Regions from separate parts of the Paenibacillus gansuensis genome, predicted to be linked through region 1. Evidence: riboswitches for the same ligand, from Rfam matches in the RefSeq annotation. Region 1 holds a riboswitch; each other region holds the start of a gene.
The links. Region 1 has a riboswitch for cobalamin ahead of metE (5-methyltetrahydropteroyltriglutamate--homocysteine S-methyltransferase). Riboswitches for the same ligand answer to the same signal wherever they lie in the genome.
Positions count from the first base shown of each region.

Region 1 (5,636 bases):
AATATCTGCTCCGGTAGTAATCATCGTAGCCATCACTGGAATTTCCGCGTTTACGATTCCTCGATACACCTTTGCGAACGGAATCCGATTACTCCGTTTTCCCATGTTATTCTTAGCGGGGACACTGGGCCTTTATGGCATTGTTCTAGGATTACTAGGCATCATGTTACACGTGACGAACCTTCGATCATTCGGGGCTCTTTATTTTTCTCCAATAACGCCGCTTAAGGTTACCGCATTGAAGGATGTTTTGATTAGGATACCGATTTGGGCGAAATTTCGTCAACAGGGGAGACAGAAGTAACAACTCCCGGGAAATTGGGTTGAAAGTTGGAGGATAACAAATGAGATCACTAAAATATATGTTTCTTCTCTTATTCGTTATCATTTGCGGGTGTTGGGATCGTACAGAGATTAATGATCTAGCATTTGTTATGGGTACTGCCATAGATGTGGCGGACAATGGTAACCTGCTATGTACCATTCAAATCGCCGTCCCCTTATCTATTCAAGGAGGAATGAATGGAGGAGGGAGCGGCAACAAATTTTTCTATATAACCGCAGAGGGCAAAAATGGAAATGAAGTTCATGACAATCTCCAGAAAAAAAGCTCACGCCTTTTGTTTTACTCTCATCGCAGCGTCGTGTTTCTTAGTGAACGTTTAGCTAAACAAGGAATTGAAAATGTACTGGATATTTTTACTCATGATCCTAGGAATCGCTTGAAAACCTATCTTATGGTTGTGAAAGGGGGAGAAGCGCGGAATATTCTGAAATTGAATTCTCCTTTAAAGCAAGTACCGATTGAAGCGGTTAGAGGAATCGAAGTTTCGGGAGAAGATGTAGGAGTAACCTTGCGCGATTTTTTTATTGCATATGAAAGTGAGGGGGTTCATCCTGTTGTAGGGGTGGTTGAACAAGAGAACCGCTCAAACGATCCGCATAAGCAAGTATTTAGGGTATCGGGGACCGGCGTTTTTAAAAATCTCAAACTATCCGGTTTATTAGATGAAAGAGATACACTAGTGCAGTTGTGGGTGACAGGCAAGCTGAAGAACGGTCCTTTCACTGCCAAATTACCTAAAGGTAAGGGGCAGGTTGGGATGATTATAAACCATTTCGATCGTAAAATAATTACGCAGATTCAACGTGATTCAGTACATTTTAAGATCCAACTGAAAGGTCAAGGGAATTTAGTCGAGAATAATACCGAACTGGATATCAACGACCCCCAAAACTTGAAACTAATCAAAAAAGCGTTAGAAGATGCAGCCAAGAAACAAGTTCAAGATTTTATAATTAAAATCCAGAAGGAATATAAAGCGGATAGCGTGGGATTTGGACGGGAAATATATAAAAATTATCCGGAACAATGGGATATTTGGAAGAATAAATGGGATAAGCGGTTTCCAGAATCAAAGATATCGATTGAAGTAAACCTTTCGATAAGAGGAGCGGGAATGGTCCATTCTTCTTTCGAACAAAAGGAGACCGAATAATGTTCGTTGTACATATCGTAACTTTTGTTATATTAATACTGGGATGGACCATCTATGAAGCTCAGATTTTTCTAAATGCAAAACAGCTTAAAGCGGCTGTAATATATTGTTGTTTGATGGGATTATGTATGGTCCTAGGCTCGTTCTTGATTGCCCAGGTTCATATACCGAGTACAACGGTTCCTCCGAGAATCTTATTTGAGGACATCGGTAAAATGATTTTGCAGCAATGAATTTAAGGCACTGACTTCTTCCATCGCCTCTTTATCGTATCAATGATAAGCAGGAAAAGGGGCAATATAAAATGTGTAAAAAATGCATAACTGGGATACGTATTTCTTAGATAACTGGCTAACTCAGTGGAATAATTCACAAATATGGAAACAGATCCTATCACGGATAATATTGTTAATGGGACTACAAAGTTCCTGTAACTTTTCAAGTTAAAAAGGTGGGCTATGCTTATACATATAATAAAGAAGGTAATTGATACTTTTATAAAGCAACCCATAACCCATATAGCTACCGCAAAGGCCTCCAAGCGTTCAAAGCTTCCTTCTATACCTATATACTGAATTACGCTTAATACGGGAAAAGCCAATTTTTTTGTTAACGGCCCAAACATCATGATGAGAGGTAAAATAGTAATGCAGAAAAGGCCGGAAATGATTAACAATGAGATAAACGAAAATGTAGTTGCCTTCTTCGGTTGATTTAAAAAAGGAAGAAGCCACCCCAAAATAATAAATTGAGTTAAGTACGCAAGAGGGAATACAGTCGCCTGAAGGACGGGAACGACTCCCTTACTTAAGACAGGACGGAGCCGCTCCGGATCCGATTCAGCGAGCATGAGGAACAAAAGTGGTATGAGCAAAGTAAAGATGAGTAAGGCGAGAGACTCATTACATCTTGCGATGGCTTCGATACCCATATAGACTGCTATACCGCATATGAGTGCTAACGTTAGACTGACAATGACAGATGGAGTTCTTATGAGAAAAACGGTATTAATAAACTGTATGTGTTGATTAAGGATAATGAAATCAAAATTAAGCCAGTAATAAAGAAAATAACATCCCAGGAATTTTCCAGGCCATTTGCCTATAATTTGAGTACTATACTGTGTAATTGTCTGTCCCGGATAACGATTTGATAATATGATCATTATCCAAACATTTAATGCTGCGATCAAAGCCCCAGGAAAAATCGTGAGCCAAGCATCCTGTCTGGCTATTTTTTCCATTAGACTCGGTGCGACAAGAATCAGGGTGGGAGCAATAAAGGAAAAAACTAATAAACTCAGCTGAATTCCCGATATTTTTTCAGTGGTCTTCATTCGCGTTCTCCTTCTGGTCAGATACTCACCAAGTATTCCCATCTTAGTTTCTTGTATACGGTGCAAAACAATCTGGGAGTGGCTAGAGCCCCTCTGGAAATACATGATATTCTGGATATTCTCTTCCAGCATCGAGATTTCTTCTTGTAATTCCGAGTAATCTGATGTACTATATTGTAGATTACCCAATTGCATATGTGGGAACAGGTGTTGCGGCATGTCTAGACATAGGCGGCTGTAACTTAATAGGGAAGTTTGGTGCAATGCCAACGCGGTCCCGCCACTGTAACAGAGGAGTTTTCAGCAAGCAAGAATGCCACTGGCCTTACGGCCGGGAAGGGCGCTGAGGATGAGGATACTGGAGCCAGGAGACCTGCCTGTTCTGACGACACTGCTTAACCTACGGGAGATAGGGAGGTGTTGAGATGGCAGCCTGCGCATGGACTATAGCAAGGCATTCTTACCCATTTTGACATCGGGGAAGAATGTCTTTTTTTGCGTTCAAACAAATTGAATTTACAGGAGGCGCATCAACATGAGTCAAGCCGTTAATACGAGTTTAGGATACCCGAGAATCGGGCTGAAAAGAGAGTGGAAGCGGGCGCTGGAGAGCTTTTGGTCGGGCCGGTCGGATGAGGATGAATTCGAAAAGAGGATGAAGGAGATCCGGTTGAGCCATCTGGCTGCCCAGCAGCGGCAAGGATTGGATCTGATTCCGGTCGGCGATTTTTCCCTGTATGACCATGTGCTGGACACGGCGGCGATGTTCGGGCTGGTGCCCAAGCGGTTTGCCAAGCTCGACGATGGAGGCAAAATCACAAACGAACTGTATTTCGCTATGGCTAGAGGCAGCAAGGAAGCCGCAGCCTGCGAGATGACCAAATGGTTCAACACGAACTATCACTATATTGTGCCTGAGTTAGGCGGGACAGAGCCGAGTCTCCGGGAGAACCGGCCTTTACAATTATTCAGGGAGACCAAGCAAGAGCTCGGCATCACAGGCAAACCCGTACTGCTTGGATTATTTACCTTCCTTAAGCTTTCCAAAGGGTATGCAGCTCAGGACATCCGCCAATGGATTGGTAAGCTGCTGCCCTTGTACGCTGTAATTCTGAAGGAGCTGGAGCAGGAAGGAGCAGCTTGGGTCCAAATCGATGAGCCGATTTTGGTAACAGAACTGACGGAAGAGGACCGAGCCCTTGTGAACGAGATTTATAGTTATTTACGCGGAGCCGCACCCGGGGTCAACCTGATGCTGCAAACGTATTTCGATGCGGTGGACCGCTATGAGCAGATGGTCAAGCTGCCGGTAGCCGGGATCGGGCTGGACTTCACCGGCAACGGTGCCGTTCAGCTGGAGCAAATCCGTAAGTCCGGTTTCCCACTGGACAAAATTCTGGCCGTTGGACTTATCGACGGGCGCAACATCTGGCGGGCGGACCTCGAGCAAAAGCTGAAGGTACTTGCGGAGATTACGGCAATCGTTCCGAAGGAACGGCTTTGGATCCAGCCCTCCTGCAGCCTGCTGCACGTGCCGGTCAGCACAAGTGAAGAGAAGCTGCTGCCGGATGCGGTACTGGATGCGCTTGCCTTTGCCAACGAGAAAATCAGCGAAACGGTACTGCTCACAAGCCTGGTGAACGAAGGCCGATGGAATTCGGTAGAAGATGCGCAGCTTCTGAGCAACAAGGTGGCGCTAATGGAATTAAACACGCTTCCGGAGCGCCGTAACGAGGAGGTACGCGCAGCATCCCGCGATGCGCAGCAGCAGGATGCGGCCAGAGCGCTGCCTTTTGCCCAACGCAGACTGCTCCAGCAGAAGAAATGGATGCTGCCGTTCCTTCCTTCGACGACGATCGGAAGCTTTCCGCAAACACAGGAGATCCGCAATGCTAGAAGAGCATGGCGCAGCGGCGAGTGGAGCGAGGAGCGCTACCGGCTGTTCGTGCAGGAGCAGATACGGGAGTGGATCGCAATTCAAGAGGAAATCGGCCTGGATGTGCTTGTGCACGGGGAATTTGAGCGGACGGATATGGTGGAATTTTTCGGTGAAAAGCTGGAGGGATTTGTCTTTACCTCGAACGGATGGGTGCAGTCCTACGGCTCCCGCTGCGTGAAACCGCCCGTTATTTATGGGGATGTAACTTTCCGCAGCCCGATGACCGTGGAGGAAACCGTGTACGCCCAGTCGCTCACCGCCAAGCCGGTGAAGGGAATGCTGACCGGCCCGGTGACCATACTGAACTGGTCGTTCGTCCGGGACGATCTTCCCCGGGACGAGGTTGCCTCGCAGATCGCCGTCGCCATCCGAAACGAGGTTCAGGCACTGGAGCAGGCCGGTATCGAGATGATCCAGGTGGACGAGCCTGCTTTAAGGGAAGGGCTTCCGCTGAAAGCATCGCAAAAAGACCGGTATCTGCAATGGGCGGTGCACGCGTTCCGTATAGCGACAGCCTCCGTTCGGGATACGACGCAGATCCATACGCATATGTGTTACTGCGAATTTCATGATATGATCGACGCGATCCGGGACATGGATGCGGATGTGATTTCGATTGAAACGTCCCGCAGCCACGGCGAATTGGTTTCCAGTTTTGAGGAACATCGCTACGGGCAGGGAATCGGCCTAGGCGTATACGATATTCACAGTCCCCGCGTGCCGTCCGTGGAGGAAATGTCCAACATGATCGAACGGGCGCTGCAAGTGCTGGATCCCGAATTGTTCTGGATTAACCCGGACTGCGGCCTGAAAACGAGAGGGAAGCACGAAACGGTAGAATCTTTGAGACATATGGTAGAAG
Region 1 covers NZ_JBHUME010000002.1:266,836-272,471, reverse strand. The annotation lists gene ACFSUF_RS01475 (spore germination protein) at 1-304, shown strand, start outside; gene ACFSUF_RS01470 (Ger(x)C family spore germination protein) at 345-1,499, shown strand; gene ACFSUF_RS01465 (GerAB/ArcD/ProY family transporter) at 1,735-2,835, opposite strand; cobalamin riboswitch at 3,024-3,230, shown strand; gene metE (5-methyltetrahydropteroyltriglutamate--homocysteine S-methyltransferase) at 3,371-5,636, shown strand, end outside.

Region 2 (5,636 bases), 200 kb from region 1:
ACGTCCCCGTCTCCTTGACTGCGGGCTGTTCGCGTTCCAGCTTGTCCATTTTGACCGATAACAGAAACAGGGATTGGGATATGCCGTCATGCAGCTCCCGGGCCAGCTTTTCCCGCTCCTCCAGCACCGCTTTCTCCGCCCTCTCAGCCTCCAGCTGCTCCTGTGCATCTTCGAGAATGTCGAACAGCTTCAGCAGGAACGCAACGGTAACCAGAAACACAAGAAGAGGGGCCAGCCAGTTGCCGAGCCCCATCGAAATGTAAGAGGTGAGCACATTGTGCCTGATGTATTCCCATAACCCGATCGTGAGCGTCGGAACGGCCATAATCAGCCATTTGATCTGTTTGTAGGACATAGGCGGCTAGTACACCCTCATTTCCTGCTTGTATACTTTCTCGTTGTCTTCCGGATCCTGTACCCGCAGTTCTACCAGCCATTTCCCTGCAAAAGGAAGATAAGGCCCGCTCACCTTATACGTATACTTCGTAAAGCCTGTAAAGGAGTCGACTTCCTCGTCCTTGTAGGGCTTGACAGGCACGGTGATCGCTCCGCTTTCCGGCTTGTCCAGCGGGTGCAGGCGAAGCGTTATATTCTTCGGTTCTCCTGTATTCTCAGGCAGGAATACCTTGACAATAAACTCGTTCGTCCCGGGCACGTTCGGTGAAATGCTCATGGTCCCATGCTGCTTTTCGCCCATTTCATGGTAATAGAACGGTTCGTTCGCAGGCAGCGGACTGATATAGGTGAAAATCCCGACGACGGCGATAATAAGGGCCATCACCACCGCATCCAGCTTTAACAGCTCCGACAACGGCTTATTCCGTTTCATCCGTCCCCGGATATAGGCCCCGATGATCAGGACGATGAGTACGAGCACAGTTTTGACGATTAGAAATTCGCCCCATTGTGTGTACAGCACATACTCTATCTTGGGCAAAAAGGCCAGCGTAGACAATATCCCCGTAACGATCAGCAGTACGATGGACCAAAGCGCTCCGCGTGACACTGAAGCAACATAAAGTGATTTGACTTCCCCAAGCTTGCGCCATTGGAGCATAAGCAGCGTCACGCCGCCGACCCAAACGGCCGAGCCGAACAAGTGCAGGAAATTCAGGCCGACCGTGTACACCTTGGGATCAAAACCCGCCGCATGCCCCGTCATCGCTTTCGCGCCAAGCAAGCCAAGCATCCAGACTGCGTCGATGATCTTATTTCGGCCGATCAACACAAACCCCAGCATGCTCCAAACGAGCGAGATCAGCCAGGAGCGCCCCACATCTGTTCCGGTGAGCAGCTTCAGCCACAGATTCGTACCGCCGGTATCCACCAAAGCCAACCCGTGCACGAACACGTACAACAGCAGCAACAGCAGCTGTGCACGCTGCGCCTGCAGCAGCCCGTCCTTCATAGATGTCTGCAGCTCCTGGGAACCCCGTGGCAGCAATGCCGTCCACAGCACCCAGCCGGCCAGCATAAGCAGCGCAGCGTAATACGCGATCCGTACCCCGAACTGAACATACTCCCTCAAACTCATATCCCAGCTAACTTGGCTGTTGTGATGCCCTGCATGATTCCCTTCGTGCAGCTCATGCCCCTCGATCGGGAACAGCGGCACTTCCTCCGATGCCGGCGGATTTCCCACCGTAAATATATACGCGCCCTCCACAGGATGGCCATCTGCAGAAATAACCCGGTAGGAAACCGTGTACACACCGGTACCCGTTTTCGGCAGCGGCTTGGTCAGCTCCCTTCGGTCCTCACTGAGCGTAGCCTTTCCTCCGCCGATCTCTTTCCCCCGGGCATTCCATACGCTTATACTGTATAACTCGCTCTCCAAAGGTTCATTGAACGTAAGCTTCACTTCCGCCGGCGCCTGTTCCAAACGGGCATCCGCTGCCGGCGCGGTTCCGGTCAGCGCCGCATGGGCGCTGATTGTGCCCGGCGCAGCCCATCCGAGCATGCTGAACATAACCGCAATCAGAAGCACTATGGTCCATAGGGAGGGTATTCTGATCGGTTTCTTTCCTGTACTGACTATCAATTCGATGAGCCTCCTGCCTAATTTAACTAATGTAATCCTACCTATGGTGCACTGGCAAGCCGGGCCCGCCGGTGTAACGAATCGTACACACGCTATTTCAGCTCAACTCGAGCTTTCCGGATTCTAACGAATCGTACACACCTTATTTGGCTCATTTCCTGCCCCAAAGGCGCATTTTCATGGAAATAACGATGGTACGATTCGTTAGAATGGGAAACACCCTGTTTTTCGCCAAATAGGGCTTGTAGGATTCGTTAGAATCAAAAGTGGCTTCGGCGAGCGTATGTCAAGCCCCGCCCGCCGACGAACAAATCGTATTCAAAAGGGTAAACGTAAAGCTGCCCCGGTTTCTATATCCCGGCTGCAGCTTCGTCTCCATGCTCTCTTGTTCTATTCAATCCGCTTTCGCCCGGCATAGCCGTCGTGAAGCCCGTGATAATGGCTGATTCTTTCCTCGCCCTGCTTCCAGCAGAGCAGGATTTCTTCGCCGCCTAGGATGGAAGGAAAATCAATAAGTCCCATATCAATATCTTTTACTTCTACGCCGTGCCTCTCAAAATTCTGCAAATGGGTTCTCGCTTCAATCTGCAGAAATTCAATTTGGCATTCCAAGGTGAACAAAGAGTCTGAATCATCGGAAACCTGCTTGGCTGCAAACACTTTCTTATATAACTCAAGTTCTTCATATTTATCTTCAAAATCCTGCTTAATCTGCTGCAGCTGCTTCAATTCCGCCTTCATCAGGGGCAGCAGGTCATTTGCTTCTTGCAGTGTGAAATACTTCTTGGCCACGTTGCCACCTCCCGTCCGCCTCATCGGTTGATCGATATAAACAGTGTACTAAATCCGGCGCTATTTTACCAACTACGAATATATGAACTTTCAGATCTTGACAGGCACTATATATTGATATATCTTTAGGAAACGACAACTACATATTGTGGGAATAGGTACTTTAAGGCGTAAGCCTGAAGTTTAATAGGGAAATCGGTTCAATGCCGATGCGGTCCCGCCACTGTAACAGCGGAGTTTGAACGGGAAGCTGCCACTGGTCTTTCATAGACTGGGAAGGCGCGTTCAAGCGGTGATGCTGGAGCCAGGAGACCTGCCTGTTCTGACGCACAACGACAACCTACGGGAGATAGGAGCGTGCTTGAATGATAGACGGCTGATGGCGTCGTTTCGGATGAAACGTGCATGGCCGGGCTAAGCTGACATTGTTCAATAACGGGCAGGATCCTTTCGGGGATTCTGCTCTTTTTGTATTCTATAATTCCGCGTCTAGTAAAGGAGCTTAAGCATTCATGGAAATTGTTAAACGCAACGGTCAAAAGGAAGAATTGGTATTCGCCAAGCTGAAAAAAGTGATTGATTTTGCCTGCGAAGGCTACGAAAACTGCGATCCTCTAGAGCTGGAAACGGCGCTGCTGCCGCATTTTCGCCAGCATATTTCAACAAAAGAGATTCAACGTACTTTAACCCAAGTAGCTGTAGAGAAAACATCGGTAGATCAGCCGGACTGGCAGTTCGTGGCCGCGAAGCTGCTGGTATACGATCTTTACAAAGAGGCACAAATCCACCGCAAATACGGGCATTTCGGCTATGGGGACTTCTATTCTCTGCTCACTTATCTAGCCGACAAGGGCTTGTATGGACGATATATACTGGAACATTACTCCCGTGAGGAAATCCGCGAACTGGGCGAATACCTGGTGCCTGAGCGGGATTACCTGTTTAATTACATCGGGCTGAAAACGCTTGCCGACCGTTATATGATCCGCAGCTTCACAGGGGATGTGCTGGAGCTGCCGCAGGAGCTGTTTATGGGCGTAGCCATGCATTTGGCCATGAAGGAGACCGACCGTTTAGGCTGGGCCAAAAAATTCTACGATGCGCTGAGCAAGCTTCAGATGACCGTAGCCACCCCCACCCTGTCCAATGCGCGCAAGCCGTTCCATCAGCTGTCCAGCTGTTTTATAGACACGGTCCCGGACAATCTGTGGGGAATCTATCACTCCGACCAGAGTTTTGCGCAAGTCTCCAAGCATGGCGGCGGCATGGGCATCTACATCGGCAAAGTGCGCAGCCGGGGCTCCGATATCCGCGGATTTAAGGGCGTGGCTGGCGGTGTGATCCCTTGGGTCAAAAACTTCAACAATACCGCGGTAGCCGTCGACCAGCTTGGCGTCCGTTCGGGTGCGGCGGCGGTGTATCTGGATGTGTGGCATAAGGATATTTTTGATTTCCTGAATGTCAAAACAAACAACGGCGACGACCGGATGAAGGCCCATGATATATTCCCGGGCGTGTGTATTCCGGATCTGTTCATGCAGCGGGTGCGGGAGCGCGGCTCCTGGTATTTATTTGATCCTCATGAAGTGCGTACGGTGATGGGGTACTCGATTGAAGATTATTGGGGCGAGGAATGGGAAGCCAAGTATGAAGCTTGCGTGAACGAGTCCCGATTGTCGCGGGATGAGGTTCCGGCGATTGAGCTGATGAAAAAGATTCTGGCCGGCGCCTTTGAAACCGGTACCCCCTTCCTGTTCTTCCGGGATACGGTGAACCGCGCCAACCCGAACAAGCATAAGGGCATCATCTACTGCTCTAACTTGTGTACGGAAATATGCCAGAATATGAGCGCAACCGAGTTCATCTCCACAACGCATGAGGACGGTGTCATTACGGCGAAAGTACAAGCTGGTGATTTTGTCGTCTGCAACCTGTCCTCTCTCAATCTGGGCCGGGTGTATTCAGACGAGGACATGGAGAAGGTAATCAGCTGCCAAATGCGGATGATGGATAACGTCATCGACTTGAACCATTACCCTGTACCGCAGGCGGAAATCACAAATAAGAAATACCGTGCTGTCGGCCTGGGCACCAGCGGATATCACCAATGGCTGGTAAACGAGCGCATCCATTGGGAAAGCGACGAGCATGTGAAGCGGGCGGACGAGCTGTATGAGCGGATCAGCTACTATGCGATCAAAGCCTCCATGGAGATAGCCAAGGAAAAAGGTGCGTATGAAGTGTTTGAAGGCAGCGAGTGGCAGACCGGCGAGTATTTCACAAGACGCGGTTACGATTCCCAGGCTTGGCGGGAGCTGCAGGCGGAGGTTGCGCGTTACGGTGTGCGCAACGCTTGGATGTTCGCTGTTGCTCCGACAGCATCGACGTCGCTGATCGCCGGCTCAACGGCGGGCATCGACCCGATCTTTAACAAGTTCTTCGTCGAGGAGAAGAAGAACGCGGTCGTTCCGCAAACGGCGCCGAACTTGACGCCGGACACGTTCTGGCTGTACAAGGAGGCTCACCGGATCGACCAGCGCTGGAGCATCGCCGCTGCCGGGAAACGCCAGCGCCATATTGACCAGGCGCAATCGTTCAACTTGTACATCACGCCGGATATTGGCGCCAAGGACTTCATGGAACTGTATATGGCCGCCTGGGAGCACGGCTTGAAAACCGTCTACTACTGCCGCAACCAGAGCCTTGAGGTAGAGGATTGCGTGAGCTGCTCGTCATGATGAAGGCAGAATGGAACGCAGTACCCATACCTATCAACTAATCACCTACACAGGAGGACTACCAT
Region 2 covers NZ_JBHUME010000002.1:64,364-69,999, forward strand. The annotation lists gene ACFSUF_RS00485 (sensor histidine kinase) at 1-355, opposite strand, end outside; gene ACFSUF_RS00490 (copper resistance CopC/CopD family protein) at 362-2,041, opposite strand; gene ACFSUF_RS00495 (DUF2203 domain-containing protein) at 2,432-2,833, opposite strand; cobalamin riboswitch at 2,973-3,168, shown strand; gene ACFSUF_RS00500 (ribonucleoside-diphosphate reductase subunit alpha) at 3,346-5,571, shown strand; gene ACFSUF_RS00505 (ribonucleotide-diphosphate reductase subunit beta) at 5,635-5,636, shown strand, end outside.
Region 2: it holds a riboswitch for cobalamin, as region 1 does, so the genes downstream of both, ACFSUF_RS00500 (ribonucleoside-diphosphate reductase subunit alpha) here and metE (5-methyltetrahydropteroyltriglutamate--homocysteine S-methyltransferase) in region 1, are expected to answer to the same signal.

Region 3 (5,636 bases), on a different contig from region 1:
CAGCTTCGCCGGACTCATGCCTCTCCCGTTGTCAGCTACTGTCATTAGGATCTTGCCGTCCCTCCTTGAAACATGAATCGAGATCCAATTGTCGTCCCTGTCTGTGCGCAGGCCATGCACGATGTAATTCTCGGCAAGAGGCTGAAGCAGCATCTTCATCATCGGGACACTGCCAAGCTGCCTGTCCCAATCGATCTCGTAAGAAAACCTTTCTTTGTAACGGATCCGGAACAGCTCCAAATACAATCGGCAGACCTCGATTTCTTCACTGAGGGTATAATCCGTTTTGCGCTGCACCACATTCTTGAACAGCATCGATAAGCTGTAGATCATCTCCCCGACATCCGAAGCCCCCTGCGACACGGCGCGCATTCGAATTACTTCCAGCGTATTGTACAGGAAATGCGGGTTGACCCTGGCTTGCAGCGCCGCCAGCTCCGTATGCTTCTGCTTGATTTCGGTTTTATAGACCCTGTCGATATACCGGGTCAATTCATCCAGCATGTTATCGAAGCTCCGCGCGATTTGTCCTAACTCATCTTCCCTCGGGTCCTCGATCCGCTCATTCATAATACCGCTCTGTACTTTCTTCATGAGACGGATCAATTGATTCGTCCGTTTTGCATAGCTCACGATAAACAACGTCGGCAGCAGAATCGCAAACAAGATGCAAACCGCCGCAATAGCCGTTATTTTTTCTTTCAGACCGGTATTCACTTCGGCCAGCGCTTCCTTCGGCGAAATGGCAACTACGGTATAGCCCGCCTCGTTCTTTGCCAGTGTATTGACATACGCTTCCTTATCGAGCATGACCGTCCCGCCGGCATTCATTACCTTATCTTTATAAGGATAAACCTGCCCGTAATACCGCCCCCCGGAATCAAATATTACATTGCCCGCAGCATCAAGTACAACGATTGAGCCTTTTAGTTCCTTCTCTTGAGCAAGCGACCTAAGGATACCGTCCGAATTCATGTAAACTTGAAGCTGGCCTGTATTCTGCAGCGTTACCTTGTCGTTGATCGGAACCCGGATGGAGTACAGCCTCGGATCATATTGTTCGATCGCTTTGCGGATCCATACGTTAGGTACCGAGACGGGGCCGCTCTCCGAAGCCATGATGTCCGGAACAAACGACCGGGATGCGTTCGTGGGAATCAGCTTGGCTAAAGTCATCGGACGATACCTATATAGAAACTGCTGCTCAGCGCTGTAGACGATCAAGTCCGAAATATCCGGATCGCTCTCCGCTTTTCGTTTGAAATACTTCAGTGCGGCGGCGGACGATGAAGACATATAAGTTTGATCTTCATAATATTGGTCGAGACGCTTTTTTACATAATCCTGAAAAGGCAGCCGCAAAAAAGACGTGATATCCGCCGCCAGCGCGTCATCCGTATAAATATCGTTCACCATTGTCCTTACGGCAACGTACTTCTCCGTCAAGTAACCGTCTACGCTGGCCATCGCTTTCTGCTGATTATCCAATTCCGTTCTTATGATCGATTGGGACAGGAAATAATAGGTGAAGTAGGAGAACGCAATCGTTGTAATCACAATGATCACGGAGAATAGCAGAATTATTTTGGTAAACAGGTTGTTTTGAAAATAATTGCGGTATACATCTTTCAACCTCACATTAAGCCACTTCTTTCTCTGCTGTAAAGCGATTTCATTTCCTTAGTATAAACGCTCTGCCCCAATTAAAAAAGAAGGCACAGTCAATACTTACTCGGTGTTACCGGTATCCGAGACCCGTCTAAGAAAAGAGCCAGTCTAATTTTCATTTTTCCTATCCTAAGCTATAATACTTGTAGGAAACGTACAACATCATAGTTTCATAGCCGATAGGTGCCTTATGGGATTCTTTCTGTAAGGTTAAAAGGGAAGCCGGTGCGAATCCGGCGCGGTCCCGCCACTGTAATTGGGGAAAACCTCGTGAAACCACTGTTCCTCCAGGAATGGGAAGGTGAGGTGTATATCGTAAACCCGAGAGCCAGGAAACCTGCCTGTCAGCTTAGCCAACAACATCCTTCGCGGAAAGGAGAGGCCCAATTTAGGTAAGAGAAACGCCTTTTTCCTAAACCGGTACCTTTATTTCCTTTTGGGAGATAAAGGTTTTTTTCGTTGTAGAATTAGTAGAGGAGCCAAAAATTATGAGAATTGCATCCTTATGCCCTAGCAATACGGAACTTTTAGAATACTTAGGTTTGTCAGACAGCGTGGTTGGCGTAGATAACTATTCTGATTGGCCGGAAAACACCAAACGTCTTCCAAGACTTGGCCCGGATTTGGATATTGATATGGACGCGCTTGAAGCGCTTCGTCCTGATCTGGTTGTTGCATCTCTTTCTGTGCCGGGGATGGAAAAGAACATTGCCGGTTTGAAGGAGCGGGGCCTGTCGCATATCGTTTTGAACCCCAACAGTCTGGGGGACATCGGCCAAACGATGTTGCAGATCGGCGAGGCGACAGATACGTTAGTCCGTGCAAAAACTGCCTATCACAAATACAAGGAATCATTGGATTTCTATGCGGAGTTAAGCAGTACCATAGCTGACCGTCCGACTTTGTACTGGGAATGGTGGCCAAAACCGGTGTTCACACCAGGGGGAGCTAATTGGCTGACGGAGATCAGCGAGCTTGCGGGTGCACGAAATGTGTATGAAGACCACACCGCTGCCAGTGTACAAACGGATTGGGATGATGTGCTTACCCGTAATCCGGATTATATCTTGCTCGCTTGGGTAGGAATACAGCCTCATCTGGTGAAACCGGACACCGTCAGGCAGCGTCCCGGCAGTTCGAAATTGCAGGCAGTGCAGCAGAATCAAATTCATGTTATGGAAGAGCCGCTTTATTGCAGGCCGTCTCCCCGCCTCTTCCTGGGTTTGCAAAAGCTTGCTTCCATTTTGCACCCGGAAGTTTTTCCTGCCTATGACTCGGCAAAATGGGAGAATCGCTATGCAGACTAAAAGAATCCTTATAGCGGGAACCGGGAGCGGGGCGGGCAAAACAACAGTAACCATCGGGTTAATGGCGGCTTACCAGCGCCTTGGCTATACTGTGCAAGGGTTTAAATGCGGTCCGGACTATATAGATCCAACTTACCATTCGGCCGTAACCGGCAGGAGTTCGCGGAACTTGGACAGCTGGATGTGCCAACCGCACACAGTAAAGGAAATTTTCAAAAATGCGATCCAAGATGCAGATGTAGCCATCATCGAAGGAGTCATGGGATTGTTTGACGGGAAAAGTCCGCAAAACAATGAAGGCAGCTCTGCCGAGATTGCCTTGATTACAGAAACTCCCGTCCTGTTGGTCGTGGATTGCGAAGGCGTTGCCAGAAGCGCTGCAGCAATTGTAAAAGGGTTTCAACATTTCCATCCGGAATTGCAAATTGCTGGTGTCATTGCGAATCGGGTTGGAGGTGCAGGGCACTATGGGTTAATCAAAACAGCCATCGAGCAAGAATGCGGAATACCGGCGCTTGGATATTTAGAAAGGGATGGCACATTACTCATGCCGGAGCGGCATCTGGGTCTTATTCCTTCCATTGAGAGGGGAGAATTAGCACCCTTCTTTCAGCTGCTGGCAGACACGATATCCAACACTTTTGATTTGCAAGGAATAGAGAACGTTATGGCGGTAAACCCGATAGAAATCCAACATTTGCTGTTCCCAGGCCCCTCCGCTAAACGCAAGGTTACAATTGCAGTTGCCAAAGACGAAGCATTCAGTTTTTATTACCCGGAGAATTTGGAGCTGTTGGAACAGTATGGTGCGGAAATTGTTTATTTCTCACCTTTACGCGGAGAACTGGTTCCGGATGATATCGAGGGCTTGTACATTGGAGGGGGATTTCCTGAAGAGTATGCTGCAGCGTTATCCCAACAAGAAGCGGTGCATGAATCGGTTCGTAAAGCAATAAGCAGCGGTGTTCTTACCTTTGGGGAATGCGGCGGCTTTATGTATTTGACTGGGGAAATTATCGCTTTGAACGGTGAACGTTACCCCATGGCAGGTGTTATTCCAGGGAGGGTAAGAATGCAGGACAAGCTTTCTGGGTTTGGCTATCGCTATATAAGCGGAAGAGACCGCAATTTCCTGTTGGGTCCTGCCGATCAGGCTAAAGGGCATGAATATCATTACTCTACTTTTGAACCTGACGGAGAATGGCGGCCCGCATATGAGACAAAAGGATTTCTGGATCCCCAGTTGGAAGGATACCTTTCTTCTAATGTTGTCGCCGGATATACCCATATTCATTTTGCTTCGCATCCGGAACTTGCAGACCGCTGGGTAAAAGCTTGTGAAAGATTAAAATTAGATCGCTCTATTTATAAACAATAACAAAGAGCCGTCCTTCCCGGGTTCCCGGGTGGACGGCTCTTTCTAAATAGTGTGGATATATTAATGCATCACCATTGCTACCTCAGGCTGCTGGCCGGTGTTCTGCGCAGCATTCTTAGGCTTTCCCAGGAAGAAGGCAATCAATATGCCCAGCACGGCGATACCTCAAGGACGTAGAACGTATTATTTTTAGTGCGGTTTATGTGTCAAATTAATTCGCAGGCTCAACTGGAATGCCGATGTTCTCGTTCCGAAGCAGCTTTTTTGCTTTCTCGGAAAGTTGATTATATGTCTCTTCAGGAATCTGAATGCTTCCTTTTTGCGGCGCATTCGCTGCAGATGTATAAATTAATGCAACATTCGGTCTGGGGTGATTTGAGCGATTTGGCGTACCCCGATGCCACATTCGATCGTCCCTGATCAATATGGATCCGGCAGGCATCAATACTTTAACAGACTGCATATGTTCAGCAAGTTGAGGTTTGTTGAAAGAATTCGGACCATACCAGTTATCAGGGTGCAGATGCGTTCCGCCCGGCCATATTTCCATAGGCCCATTCAATTCATTCACATCGACAAGCGGGAAGTTGACAACTAGTTTAATGATAGGCAGGTTAACCGTACATCGATCTCCATATCTCGAACCCGTGTCGGAATGTACTTTTTGCGGTTTTTTGCCCCCTTGTACGGATGTATTCGAATGAAAATAGTTCAAGACACAGTCATCGCCAAGAATCTGATCCACTACATCTGTAACAAAAGGATGAGCAATAATTGCTTCATCGCAAAACGGCAGCCTAAAGGGTAAGTCAAAGCCTATATGGTTTGTGTCATTATGAAATCCGACTTCCGGATTTAATTGATGCTTTTCCATAGCTGGACCCAATATTTCTACAAATTTGTCATACAAGTTTTCTACTTGAGCTCTAGGAAGCACTTCTTCAAATAGTACATAACCATTCACTTTTATCAACTGAACTGCTAGCTCAACTGTCTCTGGAAGCAGCTTCCCGGCAGCCATTTCTTCCTTGCTGATTCTCATAGTATCTCCGTCTTTCTTATAAGATTTGTATATTTCATTAAAAAATATAAAGATTCCAAATCATTCATGCTACGATGCATCTGATATCTCACATAAATGTTAATGTTGAGGTGCTGAATTTTATGCGAAATATGGTTATTTTTATGATATGTTGATGGTATCAGATAAATAGCAGCGTTAAAATAAACAAATTCATTCAATTTTGTATATTTCATCAATGAAAATTAGAATGGTGGTCTAT
Region 3 covers NZ_JBHUME010000020.1:64,142-69,777, reverse strand. The annotation lists gene ACFSUF_RS24930 (cache domain-containing sensor histidine kinase) at 1-1,638, opposite strand, end outside; cobalamin riboswitch at 1,833-2,027, shown strand; gene ACFSUF_RS24925 (cobalamin-binding protein) at 2,157-2,975, shown strand; gene ACFSUF_RS24920 (cobyrinate a,c-diamide synthase) at 2,965-4,353, shown strand; gene ACFSUF_RS24915 (phytanoyl-CoA dioxygenase family protein) at 4,565-5,395, opposite strand.
Region 3: it holds a riboswitch for cobalamin, as region 1 does, so the genes downstream of both, ACFSUF_RS24925 (cobalamin-binding protein) here and metE (5-methyltetrahydropteroyltriglutamate--homocysteine S-methyltransferase) in region 1, are expected to answer to the same signal.